3 regions of the Sorangium sp. So ce117 genome follow, and region 1 is predicted to be linked to each of the others. Evidence: riboswitches for the same ligand, from Rfam matches in the RefSeq annotation. Region 1 holds a riboswitch; each other region holds the start of a gene.
The links. A riboswitch is a leader RNA that binds a small molecule or an ion and turns the genes downstream of it on or off. The one in region 1 is predicted to bind cobalamin.

Region 2: linked by a shared signal. The riboswitch ahead of WMF46_RS05035 (TonB-dependent receptor) and the one ahead of WMF46_RS21210 (dockerin type I domain-containing protein) in region 1 are both predicted to bind cobalamin.
Region 3: linked by a shared signal. The riboswitch ahead of WMF46_RS01450 (energy-coupling factor ABC transporter permease) and the one ahead of WMF46_RS21210 (dockerin type I domain-containing protein) in region 1 are both predicted to bind cobalamin.

What each region holds. Positions count from the first base shown of each region.
Region 1 is NZ_CP150309.1:5,666,863-5,673,054, forward strand. Features, by position in the region: gene WMF46_RS21195 (helix-turn-helix domain-containing protein) at 1-1,324, opposite strand, end outside; gene WMF46_RS21200 (prolyl hydroxylase family protein) at 1,448-2,023, shown strand; gene WMF46_RS21205 (NAD-dependent protein deacetylase) at 2,058-2,924, opposite strand; cobalamin riboswitch at 3,033-3,239, shown strand; gene WMF46_RS21210 (dockerin type I domain-containing protein) at 3,691-5,154, shown strand; gene WMF46_RS21215 (hypothetical protein) at 5,439-5,735, shown strand; gene WMF46_RS21220 (hypothetical protein) at 5,732-6,192, shown strand, end outside.
Region 2 is NZ_CP150309.1:1,357,568-1,363,759, reverse strand. Features, by position in the region: gene WMF46_RS05045 (hybrid sensor histidine kinase/response regulator) at 1-1,353, opposite strand, end outside; gene WMF46_RS05040 (hypothetical protein) at 1,589-2,083, shown strand; gene WMF46_RS05035 (TonB-dependent receptor) at 2,097-4,298, opposite strand; cobalamin riboswitch at 4,539-4,746, opposite strand; gene typA (translational GTPase TypA) at 4,838-6,192, shown strand, end outside.
Region 3 is NZ_CP150309.1:354,657-360,848, forward strand. Features, by position in the region: gene WMF46_RS01430 (CbiX/SirB N-terminal domain-containing protein) at 1-984, opposite strand, end outside; gene WMF46_RS01435 (energy-coupling factor ABC transporter ATP-binding protein) at 960-1,781, opposite strand; gene WMF46_RS01440 (CbiQ family ECF transporter T component) at 1,778-2,527, opposite strand; gene WMF46_RS01445 (hypothetical protein) at 2,517-2,858, opposite strand; gene WMF46_RS01450 (energy-coupling factor ABC transporter permease) at 2,855-3,568, opposite strand; cobalamin riboswitch at 3,667-3,875, opposite strand; gene WMF46_RS01455 (enoyl-CoA hydratase/isomerase family protein) at 5,034-5,861, opposite strand; gene WMF46_RS01460 (DUF6922 domain-containing protein) at 5,960-6,192, shown strand, end outside.

The DNA.
Region 1 (6,192 bases):
GCGGCAGCGCGCGCGCGTAGGCCGACAGCACCGAGCTCAGGCGGCGGGCGAGGACGTCGTCCTGCTCGGCCTCGGCGAGGTGCGCCGCCTGCGCCGCGGAGAGCCGCCCCGCGTCGCCGCCGAGGAACGCGCCCACGTAGGAGCCGACGACGGCGACCGAGAGCGCGTGGCCTCCCGTCGTCTCGAACAGCGCGCCGAGGGCGCCGTCGTCGCCGCGGATGCCCCAGCGGCGCAGGAGCGACGCGGCGTCGCCCTCGCAGAGCGGCTCGGGCCGGATCGTCGCGAGCCCGCCCTCGGCCCAGGCGGACAGATCCGCGAGCTCGAAGCGCGACGTGACGAGCGCCCGCGCGCCGCCGAGCCCGGACGCGATCGCGCAGAGCAGCCGCCGGAGGAGCGCGTCGTGGAGCTCGCCGTGCGCGCGCCCTGCGCCCCCCTCGGCCTGCACGGTCTCGATCCCGTCGAGCACGAGCAGGTGCGGCGGCCCCTGCCCCAGCGCCTCCTTCAGCCGCGCGAGCTGCTCTCCGGGCGCCGCCTGAGGCCGCGGCGCCGCCGGGCCCGAGGCGCCCGCGCCCGGCGCGAAGTAGGCCGCCGCCTGGTCGAGGAACGCCTCGGTCCTGGGGTCGTCGTAGAAGCTCCAGACGAGCACCCCGCCGGGCCGCGGGGCGTCGCCGAGCCCCTGGAGGAAGCGCTCGACGATCGCGGTCTTGCCCGCCCCGCCGACGCCGAGGAGCGCGATCACCCGGGGGCACGGCGGCGAGCCGTCGGCCCACGCGGCGAGCCGATCGACGATCTCGGCGCGCCCGACGAAGTGCCGCGCTCGCTGGAGCGTATGCGCGTGCAGCGGGCGCCACGCCGGGGCGGCTCCCTGCGACGGCGCGGGCGCGCCGGCCGGCGCCTTCTCCGCTGCCTCCTCGTCGAGCGCCTCCCTCGCCCCCGCGAGCGCCTTCTCCGCCCCCGCGAGCGCCCTCCCCGCCCTGGCGGGCGCCTCCGCGGCCTGGCTCGCCGCACCTGCTTCCTCTGCGGCGGGATCCTCCGCCGGCGCGGCCTCGGCCTCGACGACGAGCAGCTCCGCCTCGGCGAGGCCGAGCTCGGCGCCGAGCCGCTCGAGGATGCGCCGCCGGGACGGGCTCCGGACCGAGAAGCCGAGCCGCGGATCGTTGACGGCGCCCGACTCGTAGCGGCGGTAGGTCCGCACGTCGACGCCGATCGACGCGGCGACCTGCTCCTGCGTCAGGTCGAGATCGAGCCGCGCCCGCTGGAGGAGCGTGTGGTTGAAGCGGACCGCGGGCTCCGCGCTGCGGCCCGCCCTGGAGACCCGTGCCATCGGTGCGAGCGCTCGATCATCGGCGATGCGGCGCTCTCCTGTCCACCGCGCTGCCCGGTCCTGCCCGGTCCTGCCCGGGTCCCGCCCTTCCGGATCCGGTCCGCCCGGACCCACGCTTCACGCATGAGCACCCTGCACGCCGAACGGACCGCCCAGTGCACCGACTACACCGACGATCTCCGCATCTTCACGGTGACGAACGTCCTGTCGCCCGAGGAGTGCGAGGGCTTCATCGCGCTCGCCGAGGCGCGAGGCTTCGAGCAGGCGCCGATCGGAGGCAGCGAGGTGATCAACCTCGAGGTGCGCAAGAACGGCCGCGTCATGATCGACGATCCGGACCTCGCCGCGAGCCTCTGGGAGCGGCTCGCGCCCTGGACGCCGCCGAGCTTCGGCCTCCACCGCGCCGTCGGGCTGAACGAGCGCTTCCGCTACTATCGCTACACCGAGGGCGAATATTTCAACTGGCACGGCGACGGCTCGTTCGTGCGATCCGGCGGCGAGCGGAGCCTGTTCACCGCGATGATCTACCTGAACGACGATTTCGAGGGCGGCACGACCGATTTCTGGGGCGGCCGGAGCATCGCCCCGCGGCGCGGGATGGCGCTCCTGTTCGAGCACCGCCGGCTCCACCGCGGCGCCGCCGTGACACGGGGGAGCAAGTACGTCCTCCGCAGCGACGTGATGTACCAGCGCGGGTGATGCCAGCGCCGCGCGTGCGCCGGCGCTCGGCGCCTCAGCGGGGCGCCGCGGTGGCGCCGGCGCCGAGCGCCTCGGCGAGGCGCGGCAGCACCTCGCCGGCGCGGGCCTCGATCTTCAGCGCGCCGAGCTCCTCGCCGCGCGCGGAGCCGAGGTTGATCATGGCGATCGGGGTGCCTCGCTGCGCGGCGCGCAGCACGAAGCGGTAGCCCGAGAAGACCGCCAGCGACGAGCCGACGACGAGGAGCGCGTCCGCCGCGTCCACGAGCGCGAACGCCGCGTCGACGATCGGCCTGGCCACGTTCTCGCCGAAGAAGACGACGCGCGGCTTGAGCGGCCCATCGCAGCGGAGGCACGGCGGCGCACGGAAGCCCGCCACGCGCTCGGCGGGCAGGTCGGCGTCGCCGTCGGGGGCGAGGTCGGCCGCGAGGCGCAGCCAGCCGGGGTTCTGGGCGAGGAGCCGCTCCTGGAGGGCGGCGCGCCGCTCCATCGCGCCGCACGCGAGGCAGGCGACCTCGGAGAGCGTCCCGTGCAGCTCGATGACGCGGCGGCTGCCCGCGGCCTGGTGGAGGCCGTCGACGTTCTGCGTGATGAGGCCATCGAGCTGCCCCGCCTGCTCGAGCCGCGCGAGGGCGCGGTGGGCGGGGTTGGGCTCGGCCCTGGAGAACCGCTCCCAGCCGATCACGGCGCGCGCCCAGTAGCGCTGCCGGATCTCGGCCGAGCGGGAGAACTCCCGCCCCTGGATCGGGTTCCGCGCGCGGCGCCGCGTCTCGGGCCCTCGATAATCGGGGATGCCGGACTCGGTGCTGCACCCCGCGCCCGTCAGCGCCACGATCCGCTTGCCGCGCAGGAGCGCGACGAGGTCGTCGAGCGGATCGGCCGGACGCGCTTCGCTGAGCGGCATATGCCCGGGTTGTGGCCCGCCACGACGCGCACCGCCAGGCCAGCGTGTGTCGACCGCGCGGTCCGAGCTCCGCGGAACATCTCGCTTGACCGGTCGGCCGCGCGGCCATATGTAAGCACCCGTGTTGGTGCCCCTGGCTTCGCCCGGGGCTCAAAAGGGAACCCGGTGTGAGTCCGGGGCTGCCCCGCAGCGGTAAGCGAGAACGATCTCCACGACGAGCACTGGCCCTCGGGCTGGGAAGCGGTGGACCGTAGGAACCCGGCGAGAGCCGGAGCGCTCGTGAGCCCGAAGACCTGCCAACATCCTGCGCAGGGGAGACATCCAGCGCCGGTTTGACCTGGAAGCCTCGAGGGAGGCGGGTAGGTCCGAGCTGGCGCAGACTCTCGCGCCTGTCCCGGTTCCGACCCGTCCCCCGCGTCTTCCTTACACAGTCGCCCGCGGGGGCGAGGGGTCGGTCCGATGGCTCTTTATCGAAGGTTCAGCGCGTCCGCGCCTCTTCTTGGCCGGCTCCTCCGTACCTCGCGAACTCGCGCCGAGCGGGCTCGCGCCGCTCCGGACGACGCGGGCAAGGAGTGGTGTTGTGCTGAGCGTTTCCGGTAGAGGGTCGGCACGACGCGCTCTCCCCATCCGCGGTCGCGACCAGGCTTGACCACGCGCGCTCCCCCGCTCTCCACCGAGGGTTCAGCCCTCGAGCGAGGCGTGGGGTGGGGTGCGCCGGCTCGCGACCCCTCCTGTTGGTAGTAGAGGTGGAAAGGGAATAGGCCTTATGCGCATTTCTGCATCTTTGGTTGCCGCGACGCTCCTCCTGCTCTCGCCGTCGGCGTTCGCAGACGCCTTCGACGAGTACGGGGGCAACACGTCGTATACATTCAATCTGCCCAGCATCGCCGACGGGTGGTTCACAGCGCTGGACGGGTTCCCCACGACGGCCCAGGAGATCGATGGCTACGAGCTGGCCGGACGGCTCCTCGTCGCCAACGATCAGACCCTGTATCTGCAGAAGAACTATGGATCGAGCGTCTACGTGCCCGTCGCCACCCTGAGCGACGGGCCGATGGACCCGAGCTTCCTCGCCATCTCGCCGGACGGCAGCACGATCGCGCTCGGCGTCGGCTACGGGGCGCCGCTGCTCGTGTTCCCGAGCTCGATCCTCAGCATCACCTCGCCGCCTGACCTGCTCAGCCACGGGCAGGTGATCGAGCTCGACGTCGACTACTACGACGGGGCCTGGTACGGGAACGACGCGCTCGTCATCAACGGCGGCTATAGCGTCCAGGGTGTCTACACGAGCGGCGTCTATGCCCTCGACCTGACCGCGTCGCCCATCGTGGAGATCCCGCTGATCACGAGCATCCCGGGCGCATCCGGGGGGATCGCCGTGGACTCCGGGGGCAACCTCGTCACCGGGATCGGCTATCAGCCGTCGCCCAACCGGACCGGTGAAATCCGCATCTGGGCGGCGGCCGACATCGAGGACGCCATCGACGGCACGTCGGGCCCGTATGCGTTCGGCGGCAGCGAGGGCTCGCTCCTGGCGAGCAACGTGCTGAACGCGGCGGCGCTCGGCTTCGACGAGGACGACACGCTGCACGTGGGCGGCGGAGACGCGTTCGGCGTCGGCGGCGCGAGCGAGAACGGATACGCGGCGCTCGTCCGCGCCAGCGTGGTCACGGCCGTCCTCGGGGGCAGCCAGACGCCGGTCAACGAGGCGAGCTCGTCGCAGTACCTCGAGTTCACGCCGGACCCCTGCGAGGATGACAGCTCGACGTCGCCCATCGCGTTCGTAAGCCACACGAGCGCCCTGGCGATCGTGTGGAACCCATCGGGCGACGAGTACTCCTCCCCCGCCGGGCAGTGCTACTCGGCCGGGAGCGCCTGGGATTACTGGGAGGTCGGCGTGACGCCGAAGGTGACGCTGTACTTCCCCGACGGCGCGCCGGACTCGGACAGCGACGGCGTGCCCGACGGCGCGGACAACGCCTACCTCACGGCGAACGTGAACCAGCGCGACACCGACGGCGACGGCTTCGGGAACATCGCGGACGCGGATCTCGACAACGACGGCGACGTGGACACGGGCGACTACACCATCCTCAGCGCCGCGATGAACACCCAGCTGGGCAACCCAGGGTACAACCAGCACGCCGACTTCAACGGCGATGGGTACGTCAACACGGCCGATTACAACATCTACCTCGCGCGAAACAACACGTCGGCGCCGTTCTATTGATGTTTGGGCGCGGGCAGCGCCGCGTCGGGATGCTCCGATGGATCGCGCCCCCGCCCTCGGAGGTCTCATGGTGTCTCGTATGGCGCGCGCGAGCGCGCTCCTTTCGATATTCGCGCTCATCGCCTGCGGATCCGAGAGCTCCCCGTCCGGGAGCGGGACCGGCGGCACGGGTGGTGGAGCCGCGCAGGGGTCCGGCGGCGCTGGCGGTGAAGGCGGAGCGGGCGGAACAAGCTCCACCTCCGGAGCTGGAGAGGTCGGCGGCGCTGGGGGTGCCGGAGGCGCCGATGGTGCTGGCGGTGCCGGCAGCACCGGAGGCGCCGACGGCTCTGGCGGCGCTGGCGGCGCTGGCGGCACCGGAGGCGCTGGCAGCACCGGAGGCGCTGGCAGCACCGGAGGCGTCGGTGGCGCCGCCAGCACCGGAGGCGCCGATGGCTCTGGCGGCGCTGGTGGCTCCGGAGGTGCAGATGGCGCTGGCGGCGCCGGCAGCACCGGCGGCGCAGATGGCGCTGGCGGCTCCGGAGCCGCCGGCGGCGCAGGAGAAGGCTGCACCGGCACGGAAACGGTGTTTGCTTCCGAGGTGATCAGTTTTCGCTTCGGGCCAGGCCAACCATTCGGACAGGACAAGTTCCCGGACATCGCCTTCGGTCCTCCCAAGGGTGGGGGTTGTTGCGGCGGCTCGGCCGACGTGGTGTCCCTCGGCAACGGCGGCACCGTCACCTTCGGTTTCTCTGGCAACCTCATCGTCGATGGCCCGGGGCCGGATTTCATCGTCTTCGAGAACGCGTTCCAGAGCACCCCAACCACCGTGTTCGCCGAGCTCGCGACCGTCGAGGTCAGCCAGGACGGCGTCGACTGGAAAGCTTACTCGTGCAAGGCCACGGCGGCCCCCTATGACCACTGCGCCGGCTGGCACCCTGTGCTGGCGAACCCCGAAACGAACTCCATCGATCCCACAGATCCCGCCGTCGCGGGCGGCGATGCCTTCGACCTCACCGACGTCGGCCTCGATTTCGTCCGCTATGTGCGGATCACGGATCG
Region 2 (6,192 bases), 4.3 Mb from region 1:
GCCCTCGACGCGATCGAGGCCGCGATCCCCCTGCGTGAACAGGTCGAACACCTGCGGCAGCAGCTCGGACGATATCCCCACGCCGCTGTCGCGGATACGGAGGATCGCGTGCGCGTCGTCCGCCTCCACCGTGACCCGGATCGAGCCGCGCGGCGGCGTGAACTTCGCCGCGTTGTGCAGCAGGTTGCTCGCCACCTGCGTGAGCCGCGCCAGGTCGCCCGAAACGACGGCGAGCGGCTCGGCGGGCAGCTGCAGCTCCAGGGTCTGCTCGCGCGCGTCGATCCAGGTCCGGGACGCTTCCGCCGCGCGCGTCACCACGTCGGCGAGATCGATCCGCTTGGACTCCAGGGCGATCTTGCCGCGCGTGATGCGGCTCACGTCGAGCAGGTCGTCGACGAGCCGCACGAGCTGACCGAGCTGCCGTTCCATCAAGCCGGCTGCCCAGACGACCTGGGCGTTGTCCTTCCCTTCGAGCTTGAGGACGCTGGTCGCGTTGGCGATCGGCGCCAGCGGATTGCGCAGCTCGTGCGCCAGCATCGCCACGAATTCCTCCATCTGGCGCGCGTTGGACTCCATCTGCTCCAGGCGCTTGCGCTCGCTCAGGTCGCGCGTGATCTTGGAGAAGCCGCGCAGCTCGCCGCTCGGGCCGTAGATGGCCGTGACGAGGACGCTCGCCCAGAACGACGACCCGTCCTTGCGCACGCGCCAGCCTTCGTCCTCGAAGCTGCCTTCGCGCCGCGCGGCGGCGAGCACCGTCTCTGGCCGGCCGCGCTCGATCGCCTCGGCCGGATAGAAGCGCGAGAAGTGCGTGCCGATCGCCTCTTGCGCGGAGTATCCCTTGATCCGCTCGGCGCCGGCGTTCCACGTGGCCACCCTGCCGTCGGGGTCGAGCATGAAGATGGCGTAATCCTTCACGCCTTCGACCAGCGCGCGGAAGCGCTCCTCGCTCTGCCGCAGCGACTCTTCCTGGCGCTTGCGCTCGCTCAGGTCGCGCGTGATCTTGGAGAAGCCGCGCAGCTCGCCGTCGGGGCCGTGGAGGGCCGTGATGATGACGTTCGCCCAGAACATCGAGCCGTCCTTGCGCACGCGCCAGCCTTCGTCCTCGAAGCGGCCCACGCGCCGCGCTTCGGCGAGCTCTGTCTGTGGCCACTTCCGCTCGATCGCCTCGGCCGGATAGAAGCGCGAGAAGTGCGAGCCGATCACCTCTTGCGCGGAGTATCCTTTGATCTGCTCGGCGCCGGCGTTCCACGTGGTCACGCGCCCCTCGGTGTCCAGCATGAAGATGGCGTAGTCCTTCACCCCTTCGACCAGCATGCGGAATTGCAGATCGGCGCCGAGCCCCGTCGGATCCATGCGGCACAGCCTACAGCATGGGTACACGTTCGCCACGCCATGCTCTCCCTTCCTGTCCTGCTCTCCGCGTCCGCGAGCCGTCGTCGTGTCGGCCGGCAGCGGCGAGTGACGAGCACAGCAACGGCCCCATGAGCCCGCGTCGAGAGCGCCCGCCGGCGGCCGCGCAGGACCACCGCCAGCCGCTGGAGCGGTTCGAGGGTATCAAGACGGACTCATCTCCAGAACGAGCACGATCATGCATCCTGACCCCTGGCACCTGGTCACCAGACAACCGGACTACATCCTGGCTTCCTGGCACCAGATCTTCTGTGTCATCTGGCGCCGCGAGACGACCGAGGACGGCGCGCGCCACCTGAGGGACGCGTGCGCGGAGTTCGCGAAGAAGCACCCGCGCGGCATAGGGCTGCTCACCCTCGTCGAGAGCGGGGCGTCGTTGCCGCCGGCGCCCGCGCGCAGGGCGATCGCGAGCTTCCTCGCGGAGGCGAGCGCAACCATCAGGTGCTCAGCGGTCGTCTTCGAGGGCTCGGGGTTCCAGGCGGCGATGGTTCGCAGCGTGGTGACAGGGCTCACGCTCATTGCCCGCCAGCGTTATCCGCACAGGGTATGTGACATCGGGGAAGCCTGGCAGATGTTCGCAGAGCTCCTGCCCGCGGTGACGGGCGCCGCCGTGAGCGAAGCCGCGTTCCGGGCATCGCTCGACGCGCTGCGCGAGGACCTCCGCCGGACATGAGCCGGCGCGGCGTCTACTCCCAGTACAGCGTCGCCCGCCCGATCGCGGTGAACGGCCACCCCGGCGAGTAGTGGATCCCGGTGACCGGGGCCGGCTCGTACGGCAGCCGCGACGCGCTCGCGAACTGGACCTCGCGCCACGTCGTGTCGAAGACGTTCTGGATGTCCACGGCCACCTCGACGTTCTTCCACCGCAGCCCGGCGTTGGCGTCGACGACCGTGAACCCCTCGGCGGTGAGCGACTCGTCCTCGGTCGCGGGCCGCGCGCCGATCGCCTTGACCCGCAGCGCCGCGAACGGCGTGAACGCGCCGATGGTCGGGCGGACGCCGACGCCCGCGGTCAGCGTCCGGGTCGGCGCGAGGGCGACAGCGCTCGCGTTGCCGGCGTTCTCGCGGAAGCGCGCGCGGGTGAAGGTCGCGTCCACGTCCGCGAAGAGCCAGCTCCGGAGCCGGTAGCGCCCGCCGATCTCGATCCCGTAGCGCCGCGTCTGCCCCGACGCCTCGGTCGCGCCCGCATCGCCGCTCCAGACCAGCTCCGAGTCCAGGTCGAGCAGGAACGCGGCCCCGCTCAGCGACAGCCCGCGCAAGGGCGCGACCCGCAGGCCGACCTCGTAGCCAATCGCGGGCGTGATCAGCGTCGCCGCCCCCTCGCCCAGCACCGCGCCCTGCGCGTCGTTCGAGTGGAAGCCCCGCCCGAAGTGGGCGAATAGATCGACCCCCTCGACGGGCGACACGATCGCCGTGAGCTTCGGGAGCAGCTGCATCTGTCCCCGGGCGCCGCTCGACCTGTTCCCCACCGCCTCGAGGTCCTCGCCCGGGTCGTCCACGTTGACGTCGATCCACTGCGCGCGCGCCCCGAGCACGACGCGGAGCCAGCGCCGGAGCCGGGCGTCCTGCTCGACGTAGACGCCGATCTGGCTCTCATCGACGTGGGTCCTGCTCTTCTCCTCGATCCGCTCGCGCGCCTCGTCGTGGTGGAGGGACTTGTCGATCGCGTCCGCGCGGATCTGCGCGCCGAGCGAGGTCGTGAACCTCGCCCCGCCGAGCTCGTATTGCCTGCGGAACCGGAGATCGGCGCCGCCGACGGTGCGGTCGTCGTTCTGCTCGATCTGGTCGCCGTGGACGGGGTCCTCGCTGAAGAACGTGAAGTTCGAGTACAGCGTGAAGCGGTACCGGACGAGGTAGGCCAGCGCGCTCAGATCGGCGTCCCGCCACGCGGTGGAGTAGGCGACGGACGCCATGTGCCGCTCGGTCGCCCCGCCCTCGGTCGGATCCACGGCGCCGAAATGGTCGATGCACGGCTGTCCGAACGCCGAGGGCGGCGGGTTCAACCCGCCCTGCTCGCCCTCGCCGCACACGGCGCGCGCGGGGATCTGGCCGGAGCCGTGCCAGGTCGATCCATACGACATCCAGGTCATCTGGACCTTCCCGGTGTTGCCCAGATCGTGCGTGGCCCGCAGGTACACGTTGAAGCGCTTGAGCCGCTCCGAGCTCAGGAACGGCCCGTCGTTCCGGTAGATCTCCGCCGCGGCCACCGCGCGCCACGTGTCGCCGAGATCCGGCGAGGCGATGACGAGGCCGCGCTGGATACCGTACTGCCCCAGGCTGACCTGCGCGTAGCTCTCCTCGAGCTTCTCGGCGAAGCGCAGGTTGACGGCGCCCGCCGTACCGAAGTCGCCGATGCTCGCGTAATAAGGCCCCTTGTAGCCGTCGAGCCCTGTCACGAGCTCCGGGATCATGAAGTAGAGATCGGTGAAGCCGTGCCCGTGGCCGTGGCTGACCATGTTGACGGGCACGCCGTCGACGAAGAAGGCGACGTCGGTCCCATGATCCGCGTCGAATCCGCGGAGGAAGTACTGGTTCGCCTTGCCCCCGCCCGCGTGCTGCACGGCGAAGAGCCCGGGGACCGACTCGAGGATGTCGCCCGGCCGGAGCCTCGGCCTGAGCTCGAGCTCCCGGTGTCCGACGGAGATGCGCGACGCGGCCTCGCTGCCCGGCTTCTCCGCCTGGATCGTGACCTCGATCGCGGCGTCGCCCGCGGGCGCGCCCTCGCCGGTGGGCGCTGCAGCGGCGGCCTCCGGCGGGGCAGCGGGCGCGTCGGGGGTGTCGCCCTCGGCGCGCGCGGGCCGCGCGGCGGCCAGCACCATGGATAACGCGGCGAGCAGATGAAATGGATGGCGGTGCCCGTGGCTCGTCGTGACCGTCTCGCGCAGCATTCGTGTCCTCCTTCGCCGCAATCGCGCGGAGCGGCGTCGGGCCGCTCGCGTCGAGCTCCGCGAGGACGAAATGGCTGGCCATCGCACGGTGCGCTGGACCGACCTCTCGCCCCCGCGGGCGACCGGAAGGCGACGCGGGGGCGGTTCGGTATCCGGGACGTGCGCAGAGAGGTGGAGCTGCACCGGCTCGGACCTCACCGCCTCCCTCGAGGCTCCCAGGTCGAACCGGCGCCGGATGTCTCCCGCCGCCGGGCGCTGGCAGGTCTTCGGGCTCGCGAGCGCTCCGGTCAGACCGGCTCCCTACTGTCCACCGCTTCCCAGCCCTCGGCGGGCCAGTGCATGGGGTGGAGGTCGTTCTCGCTTACCGCTGCGGGGCAGCCCCGGAATTTCACCGGGTTCCCTCTTCGGCCCAGGCGAGCGCCCGGGCACCAGCACGGCGCGCACCCTATGGCCGTGCGCCTTCGGCTGTCAATCGCTACTGCTCCGCTCGCCCGCCCGCGCGCTTGCCGTGCAGGCCGAACGTTCGGGCTCTAGCGAGGATGGGCTCGCTCCTCCGTGGGTCGCGTGCTACACGGCCGCCGCCGTATATGCCCCGTAACGATCTCCGCAACATCGCCATCGTCGCCCACGTCGACCACGGGAAGACGACCCTCGTCGATCACATGCTCCGCCAGTCGGGCGCCTTCCGAGAGAACGAGGTCGTGGCCGAGCGGGTCATGGACTCGAACGACCTCGAGCGGGAGCGCGGCATCACCATCCTCGCGAAGAACACGAGCATCCGGTACCGCGGGGTCAAGATCAACATCGTCGACACGCCCGGCCACTCCGACTTCGGCGGCGAGGTCGAGCGCACGCTCATGATGGCCGACGGGGCGCTCCTCCTCGTCGACGCCGCCGAGGGCCCGCTGCCGCAGACGCGCTTCGTGCTCTCGAAGTGCCTCCAGCGCGGCTTCCCGGTCATCGTCGTCATCAACAAGATCGACCGGAGCGACGCGCGCGCCCACGAGGTGCTCTCCGAGGTGTTCGACCTCTTCTGCGACCTCGAGGCGAGCGACGCGCAGATGGACTTCTCGACGCTCTACGCGGTCGCGAAGTTCGGGCAGGCGAAGCGCGAGCTCGAGCACGAGGCGAAGGACCTCGATCCCCTCTTCGAGACCATCCTCGAGCGGGTCCCCGGCCCCTCCGGTGACCCCGACGGTCCGCTCCAGGTCATCGTCTGCAACACGACGCACGACGACTACGTGGGCCGGCTCGCGGTCGGCCGCGTGGTCCGCGGCACCGCCCGGTCCGGCGCCGACGTCGCGCTCCTCGGCGAGGGCGGCCAGTCGCGCGGCTACGTGAAGATGCTCTACGCCTACGAGGGGCTGAAGCGCGTCGCGGTCGAGAGCGCCGTCGCGGGCGAGGTGATCGCGATCGCCGGGCTCGACGCGGTCACGATCGGCGACACGATCACGGATCCGGCGCACCCCGAGGCGCTGCCGCGCATCGTGGTCGAGGAGCCGACGATCAAGATGAAGATCGGCGTCAACACGTCGACGTTCGCCGGCAAGAGCAAGCAGTCGAAATTCCTGACGAGCCGTCACCTGAAGGAGCGGCTCGAGCGCGAGGCGATGAAGAACCTCGCGATCCGGGTGGAGCCGACCGAGGTGCCCGACACGTTCGTGGTGCTCGGCCGCGGCGAGCTCCAGCTCGCCATCCTGGTCGAGACGATGCGGCGCGAGGGGTACGAGATGCAGCTCTCGAACCCCGAGGTGGTGACGCGCGAGATCGACGGCGAGGTGATGGAGCCGCTCGAGCTCGTGGTCGTGGACGTGCCGGACACCTACGTCGGCATCGTGACCGAGCGCCTCAGCTCCCGGCGCGGCCGGATGGTGAAGATGACGAACCCCGGCTT
Region 3 (6,192 bases), 5.3 Mb from region 1:
GAGCCGGCGCACCGACTCGAGCAGCGCCAGGCTGCCGCGGTCCACGCAGTCGGCGTTGCCGCAGACGAGCACGTGCTTGCGCAGCGAGCGGTGGGCGTGCGGGTGGTTCGACGCCTGCGTGTGCGTGAGCGTGTGGCGCACGCTGTAGAGCATCGCCTTGAGCCCGCCGACCTCCCGGGCGAGCCCCGGTAGCGCGGTGCGGTACATGCACGTGTCGCAGGGGAGCGGCGCCTCGCCGGCGAGCGCCTGGCGCGCGCGCTCGTCGATCAGGCCCGCGAGCGCGCTCGACCGGCCGAGGTGCGGCGCGAGCGACGCCCGGATCCACGGGTACGTCGAGGAGAATCGGTCGACCTGCTCGGCGAGCTTCGTCATGAGCCGCCCGGCGAAGAGGAAGTAGGGGACCACCACGACGCGCTCCGGCCGGTGCCGCGCGACGCGCTCCAGCGTCTCCTCGACCGAGGGCCGGGTGACGCCGATGAAGGTCGGCTCGACGAGCTGGAGCCCGCGGCCCTCGCCGATGAGGCGCGCCGTCTTGCAGAAATCGCCGTTCGCGTCGGGGTCGCTCGACCCGCGCCCCACGACGACGAGCGCCGACCGGGCCCGCGCCGCCGGGTCGGCCGGCAGCGCGGTCGCGGCGCGCTCGAACGCGAGCTCCGCGAGCGCCGGGTGCACGCCGAGCGGCCGCGCCGCCGAGAAGCGCACGCCCGGGTGCGCGGCCCGCGCCCGCTCGAGCGCGAGCGGGATGTCGTTCTTCACGTGCCCCGCCGCGAACAGGAAGAGCGGCACGACCGCCACGCGGGACGCCCGCGCCGCGAGCGCCGCGAGCGCGTCGGCGAGGTGAGGCGTCGCGAGCTCGATGTAGCCGTGCTGCACGGCGATCTCGGGCCGCGCCGCGGCGTAATCGGCCACGATCGCCTCGAACTCGGCGTTCGACGCGGCGTCGCGGCTGCCGTGGCCGATCAGCAGGAGACCGTCGTCATGCACGCGAGCGCCTCCTCCAGGGTGAGCGGGAGGCCCGCGCCGCCCCGCGGCGGCAGAGGGCTCATCCGGGTCCAGAGCTCGGCGACCCATGGCCGCCGCATCCGCGCCCGCGCGAGGAGCTCCCCCCGCGCGAACACCTCCCGCGGCGGCCCGTCCGCGAGGACCTGGCCGTCGCCCAGCAAGACAGCGCGCGAGGCGAAGAGCGGCACGAGATCCACCGCGTGGGTCGCGGTGACCAGCGTGGTCCCCTGCTGCTCGGAGAGCGCGCGCAGCGTCTGGCACAGGGCGAGCTCGCCCTCCGGGTCGAGCCCCGCGGTCGGCTCGTCGAGCAGCAGCACCCGCGGCCGCATCGCCAGCATCCCGGCGATGCACGCGCGCTTGCGCTCGCCGAAGCTCAGCGCCTCGATGGCCCGGTCGGCGAGGTGGGCGATCTGCACGGCGGCGAGCGCCGCCTCGGCGCGGCGGCGCGCCTCGGGCGCGGGCAGGCCGAGGTTTCGCGGGCCGAACAGGACGTCGTCGAGGAGCGTCGCGCCGAGCAGCTGGTCGTCCGGATCCTGGAGCACGAGCGCGGCGCCCGCGGCGACGGCGTCCGAGGGCGAGCCCACGCGGCGGCCCGCGATCTCGACGCCGCCGCCGGGCGCCGGGAGGAGCCCGACGAGCGTCCGGAGCAGCGCGGTCTTGCCGGCGCCGTTGCCGCCGAGCACCGCCACGGACTCGCCCTCGGCGACGTCGAGGCGCACGTCGCGCAGCACGGGCTCGCCGCGCCGGTAGCCGAGCCGGGGGGCGCGCAGCGCGATCATCCGGCCTCTCCCGCGGCGACGCTGAGCCCGAGGGCCGCGAGGGCGGCGGCGGCGAACGCGACGTTCGCGGCGGGCGCGCTCGTCCTTCGGTCGGCGACGGGGAGCTTCCCCTGGTAGCCGCGGAGCTGCATCGCGAGCGCGGCGCTCTCGGAGCGCTCGAGCGTCCGGAGCGCCACGACGCCCGCGACGGCGCCGGCCGAGCGCGCGGCGGCGCCGGGGCGGGTGAACCCGCCGCGGAGCGCGGCGGCGCTCCACGCGCTGTCGGCCGCGCGCTGGAGCACGCCGGCGAAGCGCCGCGTCAGCGCGAGCAGCTCGACGAGGGCCGCGGGGACGCCGAGCCCGGCGAGCGCCGCCTCGATCTCGGCGGGCGCGGCGGCGCCGGCGAGCCACCGGAGCACCGCGGCCGCCGCGAGGACGCGCGCGCCGATGGCCACGGCGCGGCGCGCCCCCTCCGCCGTGATCGCGTCGACGGGGAACGGCGCGCCGGGGAGGAGCGGCGCCCCCGGCGTGAGCGCGAGCGCGAGCGCCGCCGCGACCGCTCCGATCCACGCGGCGGGCGCGGCGGCGCGGAGGACGTCGCGCGCCGGCGTGCCCTGGAGGCGGAGGGCCGCGCACGCGAGGAGGAGCAGCGCGGCCGGCGTGAAGGGCGAGCGCGCGCCCGCGGCGACGCAGCACGCCGCCACGGCGGCCCCGAGGCGGAGCCGGGCGTCCACGTCGCGGAGCCGCGCGGGCGGGTCAGTCCGCACGGAGGCCTTCGTCGCCGGCCTTGCCCGCCGGCGCGCCCGCGCGCTCGACGAAGAGCACGCGCGAGAAATAGCCGAGGGCGAAGCCGGCGAGGAGCCCGGCCCAGAGGAACGCGAAGAGCAGGAGGTCGCCCTCGAGGCCCGCGAACAGCGGCCCGGTGTCGTGGCGCCCTGCGTCCTCGGCGACGCGGCGCACCACGGCCTCGTCGACGCCGTCCCAGGACGCGTTACCGCAGGCGGCGAGCCAGAGGGAAGCGGCGAGCCGGAGCGCCGCCGCGCACGCGCGCCGCGCGAGCGGCGCTGGCAGCGGGCGCTGTCCGAGCCGCCGCGTCACGACGCCCCCGGGGCGAGCCGGACGACCTGGAGCCGGTCCAGGATGTCGGGCCGCCGGGCGCGCAGGAAGGCGAGCGCCCCCGCGGTCATGACGCCCTCGAGCAGGCCGAGCGGCAGCTGGGTGGGGACGAAGGCGAGGGCGACGCCCGTGAACATGGACGTCACCGAGCCTTCGCCCGAGAGCCCGAGCGCGAGCGCGAGCGCCGTGGTGGCGTAGGTTGCCCAGTCCGACGTCACGCCCGCCAGGAAGCCCGCGACCCAGAGGTTCGCGCCGCAGCGCCGCGCGAGGTGGAAGGCGAAATATCCGGTGAAGGCGCCCGCGATGCCCATCGACGCGACGTCGGCGCCGAGCGTGGTGATGCCGCCGTGCGCGAGGAAGAGGGCCTGGATAAGGAGCGCCGCCACGGTGACGAGGACGGTCATCCAGGGGCCGATGAGCACCGCCGCGAGCCCTGTGCCGCACGGGTGGGAGCAGGTCCCGGCGGTCGGCACCGGCACGGGCATGCACGAGATCGCGAAGACGGCGGCCGCGATGAGGCCGACGAACGGCTTGTAGAAGGCGTCCTGCTCGGTGCGGCGCCGGAGCAGGTGGAGGGCGATCGCGACGAAGGGCAGGGCGAGCGCGTTCCAGAAGGCGCACCAGCCGAGCGGCAGGACGCCTTCCGCGAGGTGCATCGCGGCCGCGGGCCGGGGCGCGAGGAGCGTCCCCATGGACACGGCGGCGATCGATAACGCGCGGCCGTGAAGACCGATTTCGGCGCTCCGGGTGAAGTCCGCACCCGAACGCCACGAAGACGTGCGCAAGCTGCACCTCGTGGGAGGCTCGGGTAGGTCTCCCGGCTCATGGGTTCAGGGAGCTGATCGAGCTCCCAGCGCTGCGTCCACCTTCCCAGGCCTCTTCACAATGAGGCCCAGTGGTCTTCGGAGGCAGCTCCCCACTCACGGTGGCGGGACCGCGCCGGTTTTGCACCGGCTTCCCTGTTATGCCCCGGAGGGCACCCGAGGAATGGATTGTCAGGCCGGTGCTCGGTAATCCCGTTTCGAGCCCGGCGTCAAGGACGTCGCGCCCCGATCGCGGAGGATGTGCTCAGCGGGCGCTGCATCTGGCATGGCGTGTCGGACGAGCTCCCCGTCGAGCGCGGGCCAGCTCCGCCTCGCGCGCTGCTCCGCGCGTTGGCCCGCGTATCCAGGCGGGCGCGATCGCGCGAGCCGGGCGCGTACCCGGGAGCGCGGACCCCGGGGGCGCGGACCGGGCGAACCCGGGTGCGTCGACCGGGGGCGCGAGCTTCCGCCTTGCGCGGTCCGGCCCGCCGCGAGCGCCCTCGTCCGCGGCGTCGGTGCGGCGGTGATGCCTGCCGCTTGTGGACACCTCGCCCTCGCGGGCACTGCCGAGGCGCACGAAGCCATCACTGCCGAGGCGCGCCGCGCGCCCGTCGGTGCCCCTCATCGAGCAGACATGGGCGCGCCGACGAGCGATCGAGGCCCTGCGATGCGATGGCCGAGGCCGAGAAATTGACCCAGACGCATCACGTGAAGAGTCGTCGAGCACACGTCTTGGATTATGTCCCCTTAGATAAAATCTGTTTACTTTATCGCCGCGCGGGTGCAGCGCCTGTCGCGGGCCGCGACTGAGCGGGGTCTTTCGTGCGCTTGAATACAAGGCGCCGGCGCGTTCTTTCCGCAGTGTGCTTTGTTCGTCCTGGCTCTTTACTCGGGAGCAGGCGTCCGGTGTACGGCCCGCTGCCTCGTGGCATCTCTTATTGAAGAGATGAGGGATTTCGTGTTCGCTCGTCTCGGAATGCACAGCGAACGCTGCGCTGAGCGCTGTCTCCGGTGGAGGGGTATGCCCGGCTCGAACGTGAATTCCCGCAGAGCTGGTGTGTATGGGTCGCGCGTCCGCCTGGCCGCCTTCGTGTCTGGAGCGCTCTGCTCGCTCGGCGTGCAGGCATTGCACTTTGTTATCGACAACGCGCTTGCGGGTGCCACAATCTGACTACCGCATGCGCACCGGCGCGGACCCCCCAGCCCGGAGCGCATGCGGTCTTTTTTCTTAGCACCGTGGCGGACGTTCAAGACTCCGGCGCGGTGTCCCTGCCGCGGTCATTCTGGGCCCCCCTCCAGCGTGATGCGCGGTATTTTTTTGCCCTCGAGCGCGCGGTTCGCGCCTCCCGAGCCTTCACTTGCCGGTGAACGTGGCCTGCGATTTCGCCAGAAACGCTTTCATTCCGAGCTGTTGATCTTCGCTGCCGAAGAGCGCGGCGAATGCCTGGGCTTCCAGCTCGTTGGCGGCGGCGAGGTCGAGGCTCTCGCCGCGCAGGAGGACGCGTTTGGCGGCGGCGACGGCGAGCGGCCCGCGCGAGGCGATCTTGAGGGCGGTCTCGCGGGCGCGCGCGAGCAGCTCGGTCGCCGGGAAGACGGCGTTGACGAGCCCGATCGACAGCGCCTGCTGGGCGGTGATCATGTCTCCTGAATAGACGAGCTCGCGCGCGCGTCCTGGCCCGACCCGTCGCAGCAGCCGCTGGGTCCCGCCGAACCCCGGGATGACGCCCAGGTTCACCTCGGGCTGGCCGAGCTTGGCGCCTTCGGCGGCGTAGATGAAGTCGCATGCGAGGGCGAGCTCGCAGCCGCCGCCCAGCGCGAAGCCGTTGACGGCGGCGATGACGGGGAAGGGGGCAGTCTCGATGAGCTCGGCGAGCCGGTGGCCTGCGTCGGCGAACCGTTTCGCGGCGATGCTGTTCATGGTCGCCATCTCCGCGATGTCGGCGCCGGCGACGAACGCCTTGCCGGCGCCGGTCAGCACCGCCGCGCGGACCTCGTTGCCGGCGGCGGGCGCGAGGAGGTCGCGGAAGGCCGTGGTGAGCTCGCCGAGGACGGCGGGGTTCAGTGCGTTGAGTTTGTCGGGCCGCTGGATGGTCACGGTGGCGACGTGATCCGCGCGCTCGACGGCGACGAACTGGAGCGTACCGCGAGCAGGGGCCCCCGGCTGCTGTTCTTGAGCGGTCATGGAGCGTGGTTAGCAGCGCCCCGCGCCGGGGGGAAGCGCCTGCCGTGGGCCGGGGAGGGCGTCATTCCGTGTCCTCTCGGGCCTGCTATGCTGAGCCCGTGGACGAGCCGACGAGCGAGCGATTTCCAGGGGACGTCACGCGCCTGTTCTGGGACACGGACCCGGACGCCGTCGATCTGGAGCGGCACCGCGACTACGTCATGGAGCGGGTGATGAGCCGGGGCGGATGGGGGGCGATGCGCTGGCTGAGGCAGGCGTACTCGGCGGAGGCGCTCGCTGACTTCTTGCGCCGGAAGGGGCACCGGCTTGCTCCGCGGGAGCTTGCGTACTG